One region of the Lysinibacillus sp. NPDC086135 genome, then DNA from elsewhere that is predicted to be linked to it. Evidence: riboswitches for the same ligand, from Rfam matches in the RefSeq annotation. Region 1 holds a riboswitch; the other holds the start of a gene.
The links. A riboswitch is a leader RNA that binds a small molecule or an ion and turns the genes downstream of it on or off. The one in region 1 is predicted to bind glycine.
Positions count from the first base shown of each region.

Region 1 (9,847 bases):
TAATATTCTTTCGCTTCTTTTTCGTTATTTCGGAAGGAGGCATTTATTCCGAGGTGCAGCAATTTTGCCACTTCACTATCTGCTGAATTCATATATTGTTCTAATGCAAGGATTTGTTGTTCTTTACTTCCATGTACACCTTGTAAAATAAAGTTTCTCCGTAATACATATGAATTGTCCGGATCTAATTCTAATGCTTTATTGATTAATAACTTTGATTTATCACGATATCCTGTTTGTTTCATTAAAACAGCATAGCCTGCATGTGTTTCTGCATTATTTGGATTTAAGCGAAGTGATTCAAGAAAGGCTTCTTCTGCTTCTTGCCATCGCTCGGTCTCCATGTATAGATGGCCGAGAAAATAAAATATGATTTCCTCATCGAATCCCAATCTCATCGCTTCATGAAATTGTTCTTCAGCCTCACCAAATTCGTTTATTGCATAGTTACTGTAGGCTAACATATACCAAAGCCGGCTATTTTCACTATTGTCATGTAATTCCTCATTAATAAGCTCAATAACTTGGGGATATTTACCTATATTAAAATAATGCTCGATAACTTCAAAGGATGGTTTTTCATATTCATCATATTCTTCAAATTCACTCAAAATATATCTCCTTTCCTATAGTGCTAGTAAGAATAACGTAACCAAAGCATCGATTAAGCCAGAGAAGATGATTGCGATAAATCCTGGCTTCCATAATGATTCAGCACCACCATCTACTGCTAAATGTTCTTTATACGGCTTGTCTAAAAATGCGAAGAAAATGAAAAAACAGGCAACCCCAAATAGTCGACCAATAAATTTAATATATTTTTCATCTATGGGGATGAGTTGTTGACCAATTGCGTAAACGACTGCAAGCTTCGCAATAATAAGTACAATACTAATAATCGTTAACAACTGTATGTGTTTTTTCTCAATTTTTAGCCATTTAGCGTTTTGTATACCTAGTATGGTAATGGCAAAAATACCACCAAATGTAGCAACAAAAAATAGATTACCAATCTCATAGCTTCTTGTCCTGTCTACTTCATTGTTTGTTAAACTAGGTTCATATAGATTTTCCATAATTCCATCAAGCTCCTGTTTCCTATTAATATGGTCCATCATCAAAAGTTGTGGTTGAGCTTTTATTAAAACGTCTACTATGTTAATAGTTGCTTGGAGTAGAGACTGGGCGACTCCTCGGGGATCAGCGATAGAGGAACGAAGGCTAAAAGCATCACATCCTGTGATAACGCCTTCGTGACCAACATCGTGTTGGCCCGAGACCCTGCAGCGCAGCGGATGTTTTCTGTGCGAAAGCGTAGTTTTAAACGTAGCGGCAGCACCAAAAGCGGCTCATCGGACGCCCCCAGGAAGCTCTGCTCTGCGCGAAAGCGAAGCGTCAGCGGCAAAGCGCCCAGTCGGAACGGAAATCAACTACATGTTTTGGTGATGATCCATTAATATCCTGATAATAGTTGTATTATACATATATATCTTTAAACTGGAAACACCTTCTTTACAGGATTGTCATGCTCCTTCATTCTCATTACAAAAATACTTGCTATATTGTTCGGGTTAATTTTTTGAATCAAATTCTATAATCAAAAAAATATTATTTTTGTTATTGAAATAGGGAGAAAATGCACGTTTTAGAATTATTCAATAAAATGAAGAGAATTATTAAAAATGTAACCGATATAATTCAATAGATGATAGAGGAGGTATGTAAATTTGAATAAAAAATTATTTTTGACAGCAGCAGCTATCCCGGTAGCTCTTATTGTACCAACAGTTGCAGGAGCGGCAGCCAATACAGTTTCCGTCACAGGAAATAATATAGTAAATGAAACGTTAAAAGCTTCTATTGAAAACTTACCAGCAAATTCAATTGTTAATGGTTATCAGTGGTATTATGTAGATGGTTCTAACGATTCAACGAAAAAACCAATCTCTGGTGCTACAACTGCGTCATTTACAATACCAGTTGAAGCGGCAGGCAAAGCAGTTTTCGTGGAAGCGACTACAACAAATGGCGATAAGTATAAGAGTGAACCCCGTTCGATTAATGACCTCAAACTTTCAATAACTGCTCCAAGAATTGATAGTAGTTCAAATTATGCAGTACCAGGTGAATTGGTACAAGTCGCAGGTGCAATTGTAACCGATGATGCCGGAGCAAAGTTACAAAGCAGTCAGATTACATATAGCTATCAATGGTTTTATAAAGTTGGTGAATCCTTCACAATTATTGATGGAGCAACTAACGACACATACAGAATTCCTAAAGATGCTTTAGAAAAAGGCATGAAAGATATCATTGTTAAAGTAAAGGCAAAGGTAGGATCTTCTTTCGTGGAATCTGATGTTTCTGCTGTGAGGTCAGTATCGAATGAACCTTCTGATTCAATGGTTGAAGACATTAAAACTTTACTAATAAATGACAACAAATATAATATGACAAGTCTAGAATCTTTTAAGTCAGCTGTCACGGCATTGGAAAGTAAATATCAGGCACTATCAACTGCAGCAAAGGCGAATGTAACAAATTATGATGTATTAAAGAGAGCAGCTGCAGATGTTGAGTTAATTAGCAAGTTAAATGAGAAAGTAGATAAGGTAAAAGAGGTTAATGAAAAAGACCTACCAAAATATTTAAAAGAAATTGATGAGGCCTATGATAAGTTTGATTTATTACAACGTAGCTTAGATCTAAATGATGCGCTATACAATAGCATTAAAAACATTTTGAAAGATCCGGCAGATATCGAAGAATTTAAAGAAGTTAGAAGAATCAATCAGACAATTGTAGCATTATTAACATATGAAAATTCCTTTGCGAAGTATGTACCTACTAGCTTAGAATCTTTACAAGCGGCAGTTGAAACAATTGAAAAGGATAGAGCAAAATTATCTCAAAATTACCGAGCAACTGTTCAAAATCAAACAATTTTAAGTGATGCTAAAGCGGATATTAAAAAGATTGAACAATTTATTAAACTTTTCGATAAGCTGTCAGAAAAAGATTCACCTAGCAAACAGGTGACTACAGCAAAATCAATACGTACGTCTTATGAAAAGTTAACTTATAAACAACTTCAACTTGTACCAGCAAAATATATGCATACATTACTTCTAGCAGAAAACGCGGAAAACAATCAAATAGACAAATTAAATAGTGAGATCGACAGTTATGTAGGCGATGTGGTTGATAGTTACCCAATTGATCCGTCAGTAACTACTTGGCAAAGTCATGTTAATAATGTAAACCGTATTATCAATGAATATAAGGGCTTAACGAAAAATTCAGCGGCTAAAATTGTCGGATATGATAGCATTGTAACCTTGCAAAAAGATTTTAAAGCAGCTGAAAAAGTTGTTAAGGATATGGACGCCTATCAAAAACTTTCAGTAACGCCAGGTGTAGCTGAAAGTAAGTTAAAAACGAACTACACGAATGTATTGAACGCTTATAATAAGTTAACTAGTCTACAACAATCACTTGTTTATAATGCAAATGATTTTTTATTAAATACACCAACTATTACAGTTAATACAAATGGTAAGGAACCTGCTGATAAAGCTGCTGCATTGGCTTTAAAGGCTGATGTGGATAAGCTTGCTGATGTAACGAAATATACATTTGTACAATTTGAATCTGCTGTTAATGCAGCAACAACAAAATATAAAAACCTATCTTCCGCTGGACGAAAGTATGTAACAAACTATTATTTATTAACAGCGGCTAGTAAAGATCTTTCTGGTGTGAAATCATTCCATAAAAAAGTGCAAACCGCAAGAGAAGAAACGGATGCTACGAAACAAGCGAAAAAAATTCAAACAGTACAAACTGCTTATGCAAAACTACCTGCAAATCAACAGTTTCTTGCAAAACAGCAATATGAAGATTTGCTCAATAATCGTTTAGAAGATGGCAATGCACCAGATATCACTAAATTAAATAATGAAATTGCAAAAATTGTCTCAAATGATACGTATACAGTTTCAATGGAAAAAATTAATGAGCTTTCAAAGCAATATAATAAGCTAAGCTCTAGCGATAAAAAACGTATTACGAATGCTTCCATCTTAACAACGGCAGTTTCTGATGTAAAAAAAGTTGAATCATTTATGAAGACGTATGAAAAATCATTTAATAGTAACCCAACTACTGTCATCAAAGCTTTTGCTAAGCTTACATCAAAACAAATGAGTTTAGTAAGTCCAGAAATAAGACAATCTATTATTGATCAAGATAAAAATCAACAACAGTCTAATGAAATTGCTTTGAAATTAGTGGAATCCATTAATTCATTGCTTGTAAATGGTGAATATATTGATGACTTGGAGACGAAAGTAAAAGAAATTCGTACAGCATATGATGGTCTTAGTGCTTCCGAAAAAAGCGTCGTGAAAAACTATTCTAAGCTAACTCAGGCCGAGAGTGATTTGAAAAAGGTAGCAGAGGTTCATGCTCTTTACGTGCCAGCTACAAACGATAATGCAGCAGCTCGTAAAGCTTGGCAAACTGCATACGGTAAGCTCTCGAAGAAATTAGAAATTTTATATAAGAAGATGTATGCAAACGATTTATAAAAATAGTTTAAACCAAAACCCCGGATAAGAAATTTATTCGGGGTTTAAATGTGTGTACCTGGAATGAGGATGTTGATATAAATTAAAAGTTGGGTGATAAAACATCAAAGTGTTCCGATGAAGTTGGATGACATTATGTTAAAAAGTATATGTGGATAAGTGATTGGAGAGAGGAAAATGGTCAGGTAAAGCTTATATGGCGAAGGCTAGTATTTTCGATGATGTCGATTTCTATCTGTTATGACTTACACCTCTCTCGCAAACTATGCGGCTACTTTTAAGTTTACAGGGAAAAGTACACATGCAGCAGCTGCACCACATCTGGGAAGAAGTGTATGAGAAGCTGTTGAGTTAATGAATGGTAGGGTAAACTATTTACGTGAGCATATCATGCCAAAAGCGCGCGTGCATTATGCGGTACAACCATAGGAGGATCGTCTCCAAATGTCGTGCAACCATATGAAAAGGTGACAGAGCGCTTAAAAAACATCAAGTATAAAATTTATCAAAAATATAAGGCGCAATGACTGAAACATCGTTAGAAATCGCCTTTGTGAGGGCAGCGTCATATTTTATTCCAAATAAAACACTGTATGATGCGATGCAAAAACAAATACTTGATTGAGAAATGCAAACTTATGAAATAGACTGCTGTTGATTAAATTGAAATCCAGCACATATTGAAGAAGAAGGAACGTCTGAATGAGGAGACTTATGATTTGCTGATTCCAGAAGGCTAAGTATACAAAACTTTAAAAAGTATTTAAAAAGTTATACCAAATAGAGTCTTCGTAGGGTAAACTATGGAGACTCTGTTTTTGCCTATTATTAAGTTTTTTCTTAGTAAAGTGTATTTATTGAGTAGTTATGGCGTAAAAATGCCGTTTTTTTGAAAGGAGATCACAAAATGCCGACAGATCATATCAATCATCATAATCACCTTGCGGCAGAATGGGTGAAACAGTTTCGTCCTTATACGAAAGAGGGACAATGCGCAAGCTATATTCCCGCTTTAGCGGAAAAAGAGCCAAATCAATTAGCGATTTCGATTATCGGTACTAATAATGAGGAAATGAAAGCTGGAGACACAACTGAACTATTTACGCTGCAAAGTGTTTCAAAAGTCATTACATTTATATTAGCGTGTATGGAACGGGGATTACCTTATGTTTTAGAACGAGTAGATGTTGAACCTACAGGTGACACCTTCAATTCCATTATTCGACTAGAAAGCCATCAGCCTGGAAAACCTTTTAATCCAATGATTAATGCAGGAGCGATTACAGTATCCTCTATGCTTGACGGTAGTTCTCCACAAGAGAAGGTTTCGAAAATCCTTCAATTTTTAGAACAAATCGTTGGCAAGGAATTAAAGGTTAATGAAGAGGTCTATCAATCTGAGTGGCAAACTGCCAATCGAAACCGTTCATTAGCCTATTATTTAATGGATTCTGGCTTTTTAGACTGTCCTGTAGAAGAAGCATTAGAGGTTTATTTGAAACAATGTGCTATTGAAGTAAATGTTTCAGATTTAGCGATGATTGGTTTAGTCATTGCCAATGATGGTTATCATCCTTTATTAAAAACACAGCTATTTCCTAAACAAGTAGCAAAATTAGCGAAGGCGTTGATGGTTACTTGCGGGATGTATAATGCTTCTGGTAAATTTGCAGCATTTATCGGGTTACCTGCAAAAAGTGGTGTCTCTGGAGCAATTTTAGCGGCAGTGCCAAGTCACGCGGGCTTAGATTCACCTTTTCCTACTGGCTGTGGTATTGGCATTTACGGACCAGCAATTGATGACATCGGGAACAGTGTAGCTGGAGTGCATTTACTAAAGCATATTGCTACCGAGTGGAATATGAATATTTTTTAATCCATTCAAAAAGATGACTTCATAAATGGAGTCATCTTTTTTATGATGTTGATTATATTGTTAATTTGCAATGAAAAAATTACTTTCTTTTCATTTTATAAATAATCATTAGTAGAATAAACCAAATTGGTGTTAATAGTAATGCGGTACGTGTTGCCTCTGAAATGAACATGACTACTAATAAAAATGCAAAGAAGGCAAGTACTAAATAGTTCACGAACGGAGTAAAAGGTGCCTTGAAAATCGATGCTTCATGAAGTGCGCGATTTTTACGTTTATAAATGATATGAGAGATTAATATAATACTCCACACCCATATAAAGCAAATAGCACTAATCGTTGTCACAACACTAAAGGCATTTTCAGGCATTAATTTACTTAGTAATGCACCAGCGGAAACTACAATTGCAGAAACAACGAGTGCGTTACTTGGCACACTGTTTTTATTGAGCTTTGCAAACTTTGGCGAAGCTTGCTTGTTGTTTCCAAGATTAAAAAGCATGCGGCTAGTAGAAAATAAACCACTATTACCTGCTGAAGCAGCAGATGTAAGAACGACAAAATTAATAATACCTGCAGCAATTGGAATACCAGCTAGTGTAAATACTTGTACAAATGGGCTACTTGATGCAGACATTTCATACCAAGGATTAATGCATAAAATAACAAATAACGCTCCTACGTAGAATAATAAAATGCGTAATGGAATTTTATTAATGGCAGAAGGAATATTTTTTTTAGGGTTGGCCGTTTCTGCAGCAGAAACTCCTACTAATTCGACACCAACAAAGGCGAAAACAACCATTTGGAATGCCATTAGGAAACCGTATAGGCCGTTCGGGAATAAACCGCCATTTGTCCAAAGATTTTCAACTGTCACTGTGCCAGAGCTTGTTTGAAAGCCTGTAAATAACATGATTAGGCCAATAACAATCAGTGCCACAATGGTGATGACTTTTATAAGGGCAAACCAAAATTCTAGTTCGCCAAATAGTTTTACAGTTAACAAATTCAAAATTAGTAACAGTACTAAACACCCGATTGCAGGCACCCATTGAGGTATATCAAACCAATAATGTGTATAAACGCCGACTGCAATAATATCTGCCATAGCGGTCATGATCCAGCAGAACCAGTATGTCCAGCCAGTGATGTAACCTGCCAAAGGACCTATGTATTCGGATGCAAAATCGGTAAATGATGTATAGCCAGCATTCGATAATAATAATTCACCTAATGCCCGCATAACAAAAAATAAGGCGGTTCCGACAATGAGATAGGCAAAGATGATGGAAGGTCCCGCTAAAGCAATGGCTTTACCTGAACCTAAAAATAAACCAGTACCGATTGTTCCACCGATCGCTATGAGCTGCACATGGCGATTTTTTAATTCACGTTTTAATTGTTGTTGTTCCACGTTGATCCCCCTCAAAGATACGTAAAAACTATGACTGGAAAATAAAAAAGAGACTAGTAATGACACTAGTCTCGTAAACGACAGAATAACAAATACCGATTACGGATGTTGTATGTAAATACAGAAAAACATTCGTATGGTATAGCTTTCGTGTTGAAAGTTAATATTACTCCTCTGTCCTTTTGCCTGAGATAGTGAACCCTTCGGCGACGCAAAATGCGCTCTCTCCAGAACTGCTCCTGCTATAGTGTTATCCATAGCATTCATAGCTTATATTGTATGTCTGTATGACATTATTTTAAGATATTATAAATCCTATCAGTGCCTAGTTAATTATTCAAGGGTAAATTTCAAACATTTTCAGAAAAAAAGAAGAATGGAGTTCATCTAGGTAAATACTTTACGAAAAATAGTATTTTTAGACATACGTTAATTTAAGGATACTATTTAATTCGTAGTATAAAGTGGCGCATCTACGAAAATTATGAATGACATTTTATAAGTCGATTGGAGAGGAGACTAAAGCGACTTCTTGAGGATTAGCGGGTCATCGGACGCCCCTAGGAAAGGGCTGAGTCGGAACGAAAAAATCAACCACATGTTGATGATGGGAATGTGAATGTAATGAGTATATTACCTCACGTTGTTTTATCCTTTTCTGTAGAACTAACTTGTCAGACGTTAAACAATATATATAATATAGTAGAAACTCAGAATTTTTTGCAAAAAGAAACCATCTCATAGTCATCTGAGATGGTTTACATTTTGTTTAAAACAAAATTGATATAGGTAAATACAAATAAATTTACTTTGTTTCATGAGTAGATGTATTTATATTAGTCACTAATGTCTTATTGATTTGTTAATTTTGTTTTTTGGACTTTACTTTACCTGTCCAAGTACGGAAGCCGCCTTGAAGTTGGTAAATTTGGTTGTAGCCACGTTTTTTAAGAAATAGAGCAGCACGTGAGCTACGGCCTGTATTTTGACAGTATAAATATACTGGTAAATCTGGGCGAATTTCTTTGTGACGTTGACGTAGAGTAGTCGAAGGAACATTGCGTGCACCAAGGATGTGACCAGCATCAAATTCTTTTTGTTCACGTACGTCAATAAGCTGTGCTTTACGATAGCCTTCAATAAATTGTTCTTGTGTTAGGTTTGTTACGGCTTTTTTTAGTCGTAGGGCATTAATGCCGATATAAGCAATTACAACTACTAAAATAACACCGATTGTGATAAGTATGTTCAACAAAATTTCTTACCCCTTTCTATCTTCTTTATTATTATAAAAGATGCGCTAGCGATAGTCCAATGAGTTTGATAAAATAAATTACATTGTGGCTAGAATTAATCTATCTAAATTTCTGGATGTTATTAGTGGAATCATCCCACTACATTCATAGACTAGGGTGGACGATTACTTCAATAAAAAATAGAACTAAACGCAGAGTGTCAAAATTTTGAGAAGTATTGTTTTTTAATCATCACCTAGAGTAGGATGACATTTGTTAAAACGTATGCCATATTCAGGTTGATTGGAGTGAAGGCAGGGGGACTCCTTGAGGATCATAGCGTCACAGATGAGATCCTACAGCGAAGCGGATGTTTTCTGTGCTGAAGCGAAGCGACAGCAACAAATGTTTTAACTGTGCGAAAGCGAAGCGGCAGCAACAAAGCGACCAGCCGGAACGCCCACGTTATGGTGATGAGACTTATTTTTGTACACGTTGCTAATGTTCAATTAAATATTTGTAGGAGATGAAAATATGACAACTTGGTATTTTCTAAATTCAGGGAAATGTAGCCCTTCTTTTAATATGGCGTTAGATGAAGCATTACTTGATTGGCATAGTGAAGGTTTAATTCCACCAGTCATTCGTTTTTATGAGTGGGAGCCAGCAACACTTTCGATTGGCTATTTTCAGCAAGCAAACAGAGATATTAATCTAGAAGCGGTACGAG
Region 1 is NZ_JBIVCA010000009.1:1,824-11,670, forward strand. Features, by position in the region: gene ACIPKN_RS12755 (tetratricopeptide repeat protein) at 1-611, opposite strand, end outside; gene ACIPKN_RS12760 (hypothetical protein) at 627-1,076, opposite strand; gene ACIPKN_RS12765 (hypothetical protein) at 1,728-4,589, shown strand; gene ACIPKN_RS12770 (glutaminase) at 5,497-6,465, shown strand; gene ACIPKN_RS12775 (amino acid permease) at 6,545-7,882, opposite strand; glycine riboswitch at 8,047-8,123, opposite strand; gene ACIPKN_RS12780 (rhodanese-like domain-containing protein) at 8,745-9,134, opposite strand; gene ACIPKN_RS12785 (lipoate--protein ligase family protein) at 9,652-9,847, shown strand, end outside.

Region 2 (9,847 bases), on a different contig from region 1:
ACCTTTGTTTTTCGTTGCATACTGATCAAAGTACATTTTTACGCCCAATAGCTTTTCCACTAATGGCTTCACTGTTTTTACAAATTCATCCTTAGCATCCTTATAGAATTCTAAGTATGTATTGTAATTTTGTACTTCTGTCTCTACATCAAATTCTGCCTTCACAGCTGGCAAAGGAGAGAAAGTTCTTACGACTAAATCTTTAACATAGGAGGATGGTGATTCTGTAATCGCCTCATAATCCTCTTCAAAAACTGTGCTCAAACCATAGTTACTATTTTCTTCAATAACCATTAGTTCTGAGCTATTATTTTGAGGTGCCTCAATGATTTTTAATTCACCATTATCACCGATAGATAGTGTCCCAATTTGTAATTTTTCAGATTCATCTTCATCTTGATTAACACCTAACAACAGCCTTGTTTTAATATCTTCAATTGCTAAAGGAAGCATCGCCATGACATTGTTGTAATTTCGACTCGCCACTTCAAACATCAAGTTTAGCTTGTCCCCTGTATCCAATTTTTTTGGATCGTCTTCATCTAATTTGTCATATTCACCATATAGGTAATGGATTTCTTTTCGGACTTGTCGAATATCGTCCATAACCTTTTTAGGAGAGATCATATCGAGCAAATTTTCAAACTTAAAATCAACGTTCGCAATGCCCTGACTTCTTTTCGTATCGATAAGTGTAAATAGCATTTTTAAAAAATCATTATTTTGGTCAATGGCTATTTCAGAAATACAGTCATCTTGAATTCCTTCAGGTTTTTTTAATGCATACATAACCTTTTGGTTCGCAGCATTGTAGAATGAGTAAACCGTTGGAGAAAACTTGTCTAAAAATTCATCGAAGCTTTTGACAAGAAGGTATTCATTCATTTCTTTGATTTTTTCATCACTTAGGCTGTCAATCCCTTTTACATCTCCAACAAGCGTAATTAAATCCATTTTTTCAGGATTAATTTCCTCAAAGAGCATGGTTCTGTTTGTTTGACTAATAATCTCCATTCAGTCGGCCGTATGATTATACAGCCATCCCTCCTTTTTGTAACGAATTTCGAGTAAGCATAATCATCAGTAAGCATCAAATAAAAATTAACTTTTTAGTCACAAAATGGTAACTAAAGATAAAGAATTTACAGTTAGTAAAACTAGAATTGTATTCTTACCTCCGACTTCTACATCACTGATGACATTATGTATCACAAAGTAACTATACAATATCTAATTTTATTGTCAATATTTACATTTGAATATTATGTAAAATAAATGTATTTAATTGGGTGTATGGTAAAAAATAAGCATTGAGAAATTTATGATATTTTAACGAAGACAGTGTATGTATTCGTTTTTTTTTACTAAAAAACAGCTTATAGCGTATTTTTTATACTCCATAAACTGCTTCGTAAGCACCTACCTTTAACTGTAAAATGATAACATAGAATCAAATCACCCAAATCATTGGTCAATTTGAATTATTTTCCTTAAAATGGTTCATTATCCTATTGACAATATCTTCAATAGTAATGACTAACTTCATATATTTTAATGAAGAACATCGCTTCCTCGCTTGCACGGCCAGCCCCCACATTATAGTTTGAGATAAAAGAGTACTCACCTTATTATTGTATTTTCTTACATTCTTAATATTATCCTCTATCAACCGCTGCGATATATTAGGTGGAATAACATTTGTCAGAGAATAGTAAAATGTTGCTGCTAAACTATAAATATCTGTATATACACCTTGCTCAGATATAGTCGAATATTGCTCAAGAGGAGAAAATCCTGAACTAGTAAATATTTGATAATTGTCGCCTGTTTTATAAAAAGTCGCTGAACCAAAATCTAGTAAATATGGATTACCTTCAGAATCGATCAAAATATTATTTGGTTTAATGTCACGATGGAGTATCCCTTTTTTATGTAAATAGCTTAAAGCATCAATAAGAGGGAGAAAAATATTAGTGTATAAATGAACTCTATCATTAATGGGATAATCCTTTAAATATTGATCCAATAACATTCCTTCATAATATTCCATAATGATATAAATCGATTCATTTTCTTCAAAGTGGTCAATATATTTGACCAAATTACGATGATTTATTTGCTGCATAATTAACGCTTCATTTAGAAAAATAGCTTTTAAACTCCCGAATTTCTCCTTTGTTGAAGGCAAACGATTAACGACTGTTTTATTATCCAAATCCCGTAAAGCAATGTCATTCGGGAAGAACTCCTTAATAATTACCTGATTCCCTTCATAAGTATTTTCTGCACTATAAACAAAGGACAATTTACTACTAGCAATAACTTCTTTTATTTTATATGTATCGTTCAAAACGCTATTTGCCGGTAAGCCCAATTCAACTTCAGTCGCTTGCATTTTCGTTCAATCATCCCTTTCAACATTTGAATTATGAACAATTTATTACATTTTTAATACGAAATATATTGTTTTAGCCTTATCATCATAACGTGTGGTTGATTTCTGTTCCGACTAGGGGCTTCCGATATACCACTTCGCTTCACTGCAAGGTCTCGGACCAACAGATGTTTTTTGCACGAAAGCGTAGTGCTAACGTAGCGACCCGCAAAGGTTTTATCCGCGCTATAGCGACGCGGCAGTGGCTACAGGGTTTTTCTGCGCGATTGCGACGCGGCTGTGGCTACAGGGTTTTCTGTGCGATTGCGACGCGGCTGTGGCTACAGGGTTTTTCTGCGCGATTGCGACGCAGCAGCGCAACAGCACGAAGTTGGTCACGAAGGCATCCACAACGTTTGATGACAATCCGTTATTTTAACTAAAATACAAATTAATGTAAGTATATCAATATACACCCTTTTATTAAATAGTTATCTTTTAGTAGATTTACATCGAATAGTGGGGGTAGGCACAATGTGAAGCCGTTGCGTTCTTTTTTCCTGCCACTTTGCTGGTTCTATCCATCTTTTTGATGGTTCTATCCGTTGCTCTCGATTTTCTTTCCGTCGCTTGGACCATTCTTTCCGTCTCTTCGGCCCTTCTTTCCGTCACTCTAATTTCTTTCCGTCGTCTTGGCCCTTCTTTCCGTCGCTCTAACTTCTTTCCGTCACATTGGCTCTTCTTTCCGTCACATTGGCTCTTCTTTCCGTCACTCTCGATTTTCTTTCCGTCGCTTGGATCATTCTTTCCGTCTCTTCGGCTCTTCTTTCCGTTGCTCTAATTTCTTTCCGTCGCTTTGGCCCTTCTTTCCGTCGCTCTCGACTTTCTTTCCGTCGCTTGGACCATTCTTTCCGTCACTCTAATTTCTTTCCGTCGCTTTGGCCTTTCTTTCCGTCACTCTAATTTCTTTCCGTCGCTTTGGCCTTTCTTTCCGTCTCTTCGGCTCTTCTTTCCGTCGCTCTCGACTTTCTTTCCCTCTCTTCGGCACTTCTTTCCATCGCTCTGTCTCCTACCCGTCACTTTACTATCAAAAAAAGAATAGAAAAAACGTCCAACAAGTACTTAAATACTCATTGGACGCCTTATGGCAGTTAATTATGCTTTTTGGTAGCGAAGCACAGGTGTACGAGCAGCGCGTGTTTCGTCTAAGCGAGACACGACTGTTGTATGTGGTGCTTCTTGTACGATCGATGGATTTTCTTCTGTTTCTTTTGCAATTTGGATCATTATATCGCAGAATGCATCTAATGTTTCTTTTGATTCTGTTTCTGTTGGCTCGATCATTAACGCCTCTTCCACATTTAACGGGAAGTAAGTTGTTGGCGGATGGTAGCCAAAGTCTAACAGACGTTTTGCGATATCTAAAGTACGAACGCCAAGTTTCTTTTGACGACGACCTGATAATACAAATTCATGTTTACAATGACGGTTATATGGTAGATCGTAGAATGGCTCTAAGCGACGCATCATGTAGTTTGCGTTTAGTACAGCGTATTCTGTTACAGCTTTTAAGCCATCTGGACCCATTGTACGGATATAAGTGTATGCGCGTACGTTGATACCAAAGTTACCGTAGTAAGGTTTAACACGACCGATTGATTGTGGACGGTCGTAATCGAAGTGATATGTTCCTTCCGCTGTTCTTACTAAAACTGGTTTTGGAAGGAATGGAATTAAATCTGCTTTTACACCTACTGGACCTGAACCTGGGCCACCGCCACCGTGAGGACCTGTAAATGTTTTGTGTAAATTTAAGTGTACGCAGTCGAAGCCCATATCACCAGGACGTGCTTTACTCATAACTGCGTTTAAGTTTGCACCGTCATAGTATACTTTACCGCCAACAGAGTGGATCAGTTCTGCCATTTCGATAATGTTTTCTTCAAATAGACCAAGTGTATTTGGATTTGTTAGCATTAATGCAGCTGTATCAGAACCAACTACTTTGCGTAAATCTTCAATATCTACTAAACCATTTTCATCTGATTTAACAGTGATAGTTTCAAAGCCTGCAACAGTTGCCGATGCTGGATTTGTACCGTGAGCAGAGTCAGGAACGATAACTTTATTACGATGACCTTCATCGTTTGCTTCATGGAAGGCACGGATCATCATTAATGCTGTCCATTCACCATGTGCACCCGCCGCTGGTTGTAATGTCACTTCATCCATACCTGTAATTTCAACTAATGAGGTTTGTAGATCGTAAAGAAGCTCCATCGCACCTTGAACTGTTGACTCATCCTGTAATGGGTGAACATTTGCAAAACCAGAAATTCGGGCAACTGCCTCGTTAATTTTAGGATTATATTTCATCGTACAAGAACCAAGAGGGTAGAAGCCAGAGTCCACACCGTGGTTTCGACGAGAAAGTGCTGTATAGTGACGCATAATATCAAGCTCAGATACTTCTGGTAATTCCGCTGCTTCTGCGCGTACTAAGTTTGCTGGCAGTAAATCTGCGAGATCAGCCTCTGGTACATCAAGTGCTTCTAAGCTGTAACCTACGCGACCTTCTTTGGAAATTTCAAAAATGAGTGATTGATTTTCGTTATGCATTAAGAGCCCCCATTTCCGCAACAAGTGCATCAATTTCTTCTTTCGTGCGTAATTCTGTTATAGCGATTAGCACGTGATTTTTAAGAGAGTCATATGTTTGACCTAAAGGATAACCACCGATGATACCTTTTTCAATTAAGCCTTTATTAATTTCTTTCACACATTTATTTGTCTTTACAACGATTTCGTTAAAGTGTGCACCTTGGAATGCTACTGTGAAGCCTGCAGCTTCAAAGGCATTTTTAGCATAGCGAGTTTTCGCAATATTTTGCATAGCCATTTCACGAACACCTTGCTTGCCAAGAGCAGTCATTGCTACAGAAGCGGCAAGTGCAAGAAGCGCTTGGTTCGAACAAATATTAGATGTTGCTTTATCACGACGAATATGTTGTTCACGTGCTTGTAATGTTAAAACATAACCACGACGTCCTTCACCGTCTACTGTTTCACCAACAAGACGACCTGGAACTTTACGCATTAGCTTCGTTGTTACTGCAAAGAAACCACAGTGTGGACCACCGAATGCTTCAGAAATACCGAAGACCTGTGCGTCCCCTACACAAATATCAGCCCCTAGTTTACCAGGTGGTGTTAAAATTCCTAGTGCAAGTGGGTTTGAAGATACAACAAATAAACTTTTTGCCTCATGTGCAATATCGCCAATTACTTGTAAGTCCTCTATTTGACCAAAGAAGTTTGGATATTGTGCAATAACAGCTGCCGTATTGTCATCCATTAATTCCTTTAAAGCTTCTACATCTGTCACACCATCTTTTTGTGGAACAGTAACAATTTCAATAGATTGACCGTATGCATATGTAGCAACGACATCACGATACTCAGGGTGAACCGTTTCCGATACTAAAATTTTCTTACGGCGTGTATGTCCAGCTGCAAGCATACCTGCTTCCGCTAATGCTGTTCCTCCATCGTACATAGAAGAGTTTGCAAGATCCATACCTGTAAGCTCTGCAATCATCGTTTGGAATTCGAAAATTGCTTGTAATTCCCCTTGTGAAATTTCAGGTTGATATGGAGTATACGCTGTGTAAAACTCTGAACGAGAAATAACATGATCCACGATAACCGGTTTGTAGTGGTTGTATACGCCAGCACCTAAAAACGATACGTTAGCATTTGTATCTTTATTTTTCGCAGCCATTGCCGTTAATTCTTTTAATAAAGCTGATTCAGATTTCGCTTCTTTAATATCATATAGGCCTTTAAAACGTACTTTTTCTGGAATATCCCCAAATAACTCATCAACTGAGGATACACCGATTACGTCTAACATTTCTTGTTTATCTTGCTCCGTCATTGGTAAATAACGATGTTTCATAAATGTAGGTCCCTCTTTTCAACTTTTATTTTGAACGCTTGTAAAACGGTGTTTCAACTGTTACTACTTTTAAGTGCTTACCACGAATTTCGATTTCCAATTCAGTTCCGATAGTTGCGAATTGGCTGTCAATTAATGCGTGACCAACATTACGTTTAGAGGAAGGAAGCTGTGTACCTGTTGTCACTTCACCGATTTCCTGACCATCCTTAAACACTTTGTAGCCATGACGAGGAATTCCTTTATCAATCATTTCAATGCCAACAATTTTACGTGACAGCCCATTTTCTTTTTGTGCCGCTAATGCATCATGACCATTAAAGCCCTCTTTATTTAACTTCACAGCAAAACCAATACCAGCCTCAAGAGGTGAAATTGTTGCTGATAGCTCTTGACCGTATAATGGAAGACCTGCTTCGAAACGAAGTGTATCACGGCATCCTAGACCTGCTGGGATAACGCCTTTGTCTTTTCCAGCCTCTAAAATTTCGTTCCATAAAGCTTTAATATCTTCTGGAGAGCCGTATAATTCAAAACCATCTTCCCCCGTGTAACCACTACGGGATACTAATGCTTTATGACCAGCAACTTCAACATCTGCTTGGAAACGGAAGTATTTAATCGTTTTTAAATCAGTGTCTGTTAATGTTTGAAGAACTTCTTCTGCTAATGGACCTTGAAGGGCAATTTGTGCATAAGCATCTGATTGATTGTCGATCGTTACATCATATTGATGTTGGTTTTCCATCATCCAATCATAATCTTTTCCAATATTTGCCGCATTTACGCACAATAAATAATGATTGTCTGCTAATTTATACGTTAATAAATCATCAACAACGCCACCATCTTCATAGCACATTGCATTATATTGCGCTTGACCTACTGCAATTTTTGAAATATCATTTGTCAAAAGATTTTGTAAAAAATCTAGTGAATTAGGTCCAGTTACTAAAATTTCACCCATATGTGATACATCAAATAAGCCAGCACGATTACGAACTGCATCATGCTCTTCTTTAATAGAAGAGAATTGTACTGGTAATTCCCATCCGCCAAAGTCGATTGTTTTACCACCATACTTTGCATATTCTTCAAATAGAGGTGTACGCTTTAATTCATTCGTCATTATTTTTGCCCCCTTAAATGGTAGTTACATTTTTTACTGGTAGTAGTTCGTCTGCTTTTTATAAGTGCAATCATGCTTCCCCTGTTTGTTCATTCAATTAAGGAATAGAAACTAACAACATTAGGCAAAACATTTAGACATAAAAAAAGACAGACGAACCCCTTTTCGGGATTCTCTGTCCTTAAACCTGAAAGTTACACCAGACTGGCTCGCATACCTACAATGCCAAACAGCCGGCTTTCCCCTTTGGTGGCTGTAGTACTACAGCTCTCTCCAGAGTTGCGTCTTGTACGAGTCCTTTTACCTGAGAGATTCATAACATTTTGTTATTTGCTCCTTCGGTGACGTCTACACGTGCTCTCCCCGCACAATCATCCGCCCAAGATTCATCTTGGTACTATTTAGTATTCAATGAACATTTAGTTACTTATTTGTCTATATCCTAACATTAATTGCATTGAAAAGGCAATCATTTTTTAATTTATATCAAAACACGAACGTTTGATTCATTTATTTTAATCAACGTTCGCCTTTTAACCTTTTAACTTGGAATACTAAATACTCAAGAATTTGGCGGAGTGTTCTGCCCTCTGTTAACACTTGTATATGTCCAGTTTCACGATAGAATCTTCTTCTGTAATGATACAGCTTCTCTAGCTCCTCTTTCGTTGAACTCTGTACAATTGGTCTGTTCGGATCATGCTGTATTCGTTTGTATATATCTTCGAATGTCGCATCTAAAAAAAACACGAGCCCACTGCGTCTCATTATTTTTCGATTTTCAGCATTGATTGCAACTCCACCACCTGTTGAAATAATACAAGCTTCGTCTCGGAAATTTTTCAAAAATTCTGTTTCTATTTCTCGAAAACGTACTTCTCCATATTTTTCAAATATCTGTGGAATTGTCATTCCCTGCTGCCGAACGATCTCATGATCCATATCATAATAAGGCATCTTTAACAAATAGCTTAAACGTCTTCCTAACGCACTTTTGCCGGAGCCCATAAAACCAACTAAATATATTTTTCGCATTCGAATCACCTTCTTATAACTACGATTCTACACTGTCTGACAAAATTTGTCCTAATAAATTTATCGTAGCTCGAATATTCAGCTTTTCTAGGTCATTATATGTTCGAAACTGAATCTCATAAGACATACAATACGTAAGAACAAAAGTAGTTACAAAAAATAATAATGCAATTGCGATTAAAAATATAGCCCCTCTGTCACTTTTCAATAACTGGAACATAGAAAGTTCGCTCCTTTTTGATACCACTTGGAAGTTCTACAGCTACTGTTAACATATTTTTTTCAAATTGGAACTGACATTTGTTAATATCAATTAGCATTGGTACATGACCACCATTTACTTGTTCACGAATTAAATTGCTATAACAATCAATATTATGAATAGTATCTCCTTTCTGGAAGGTTATTCTCTTTTGGTCTTGTCGAATCGTAAATGAAGAAATATCATTTAAATACATATTCAAATCATAAACAAAAACCTCCCACTTCGATTGTTCATCAGATAGTACTGTTGTTTTCATTTCTACAAACCAAAGCATAATGAACACAACAAGGTGTGCAATAAGCACAAAAACAACTAATTGAAATAAGGCTTCTAATAATGTATAGCCACGTTCATTCATCGACTTCACCTGTCAGTTGTATACATTTTTTACGTAATTCCCGTGTATTTTGAAAACTTACACAAATTCCCTGTCCATTCATAGACCATTGGAAATCTACATTTTCAACGGTATTAGTGCCTTCAGTTTGCTGTAAATAGCGATAACGCTTTAAGCCTTCATAGGCGGTTTCAGCTGCGATAACTTCTAACTTCTTGTTATAAAGAGTCGACTTCATCATGTAGCTGATCGGTATTAATGTCGTGCATAATAACATAACAATGACTATTGATAAAATCGTTTCTACAAATGAATAGCCAGATTCATTCAACTCTCGATCTCCCTCGTCCTAACGTAATCACAACCTTTTTAGTACCCTGAGGCGTTTTAAAATAAACAGTCCCTGGGGTCATGACGTTTCCATTGTAATTGTATATAATCGTGTTAATTGAACCTGAAGAAAGTACGACCTCAACCCCTTTTGGAAAAGGTCGTTCAAATAATTCTGTATAAAAATCCTTTTTAATGATATATCTTTTTGATGAGCTCTCAAATTTTATCGAAATGTATTCTCTTTTGTGCATACTATACGTTTGTATATATTGTATATCTAATTGAATTTGTGTGAAAAATCGCTCAATCTCTCTAGTTTCCTCTGCTTTAACCGAGTACTTTATGACAATCGCCGATAAACACATAACGATAAACAATACAATGAGCATTTCAACAAATGTAACACCACGCTCACT
Region 2 is NZ_JBIVCA010000008.1:48,060-57,906, forward strand. Features, by position in the region: gene ACIPKN_RS11965 (transcriptional regulator) at 1-1,014, opposite strand, end outside; gene ACIPKN_RS11970 (serine/threonine-protein kinase) at 1,472-2,395, opposite strand; gene gcvPB (aminomethyl-transferring glycine dehydrogenase subunit GcvPB) at 3,530-4,993, opposite strand; gene gcvPA (aminomethyl-transferring glycine dehydrogenase subunit GcvPA) at 4,986-6,332, opposite strand; gene gcvT (glycine cleavage system aminomethyltransferase GcvT) at 6,358-7,461, opposite strand; glycine riboswitch at 7,744-7,836, opposite strand; gene ACIPKN_RS11990 (shikimate kinase) at 7,981-8,496, opposite strand; gene comGF (competence type IV pilus minor pilin ComGF) at 8,694-9,119, opposite strand; gene ACIPKN_RS12000 (hypothetical protein) at 9,112-9,429, opposite strand; gene comGD (competence type IV pilus minor pilin ComGD) at 9,422-9,847, opposite strand, start outside.
Region 2: another riboswitch for glycine. It lies ahead of gcvT (glycine cleavage system aminomethyltransferase GcvT); the one in region 1 lies ahead of ACIPKN_RS12775 (amino acid permease).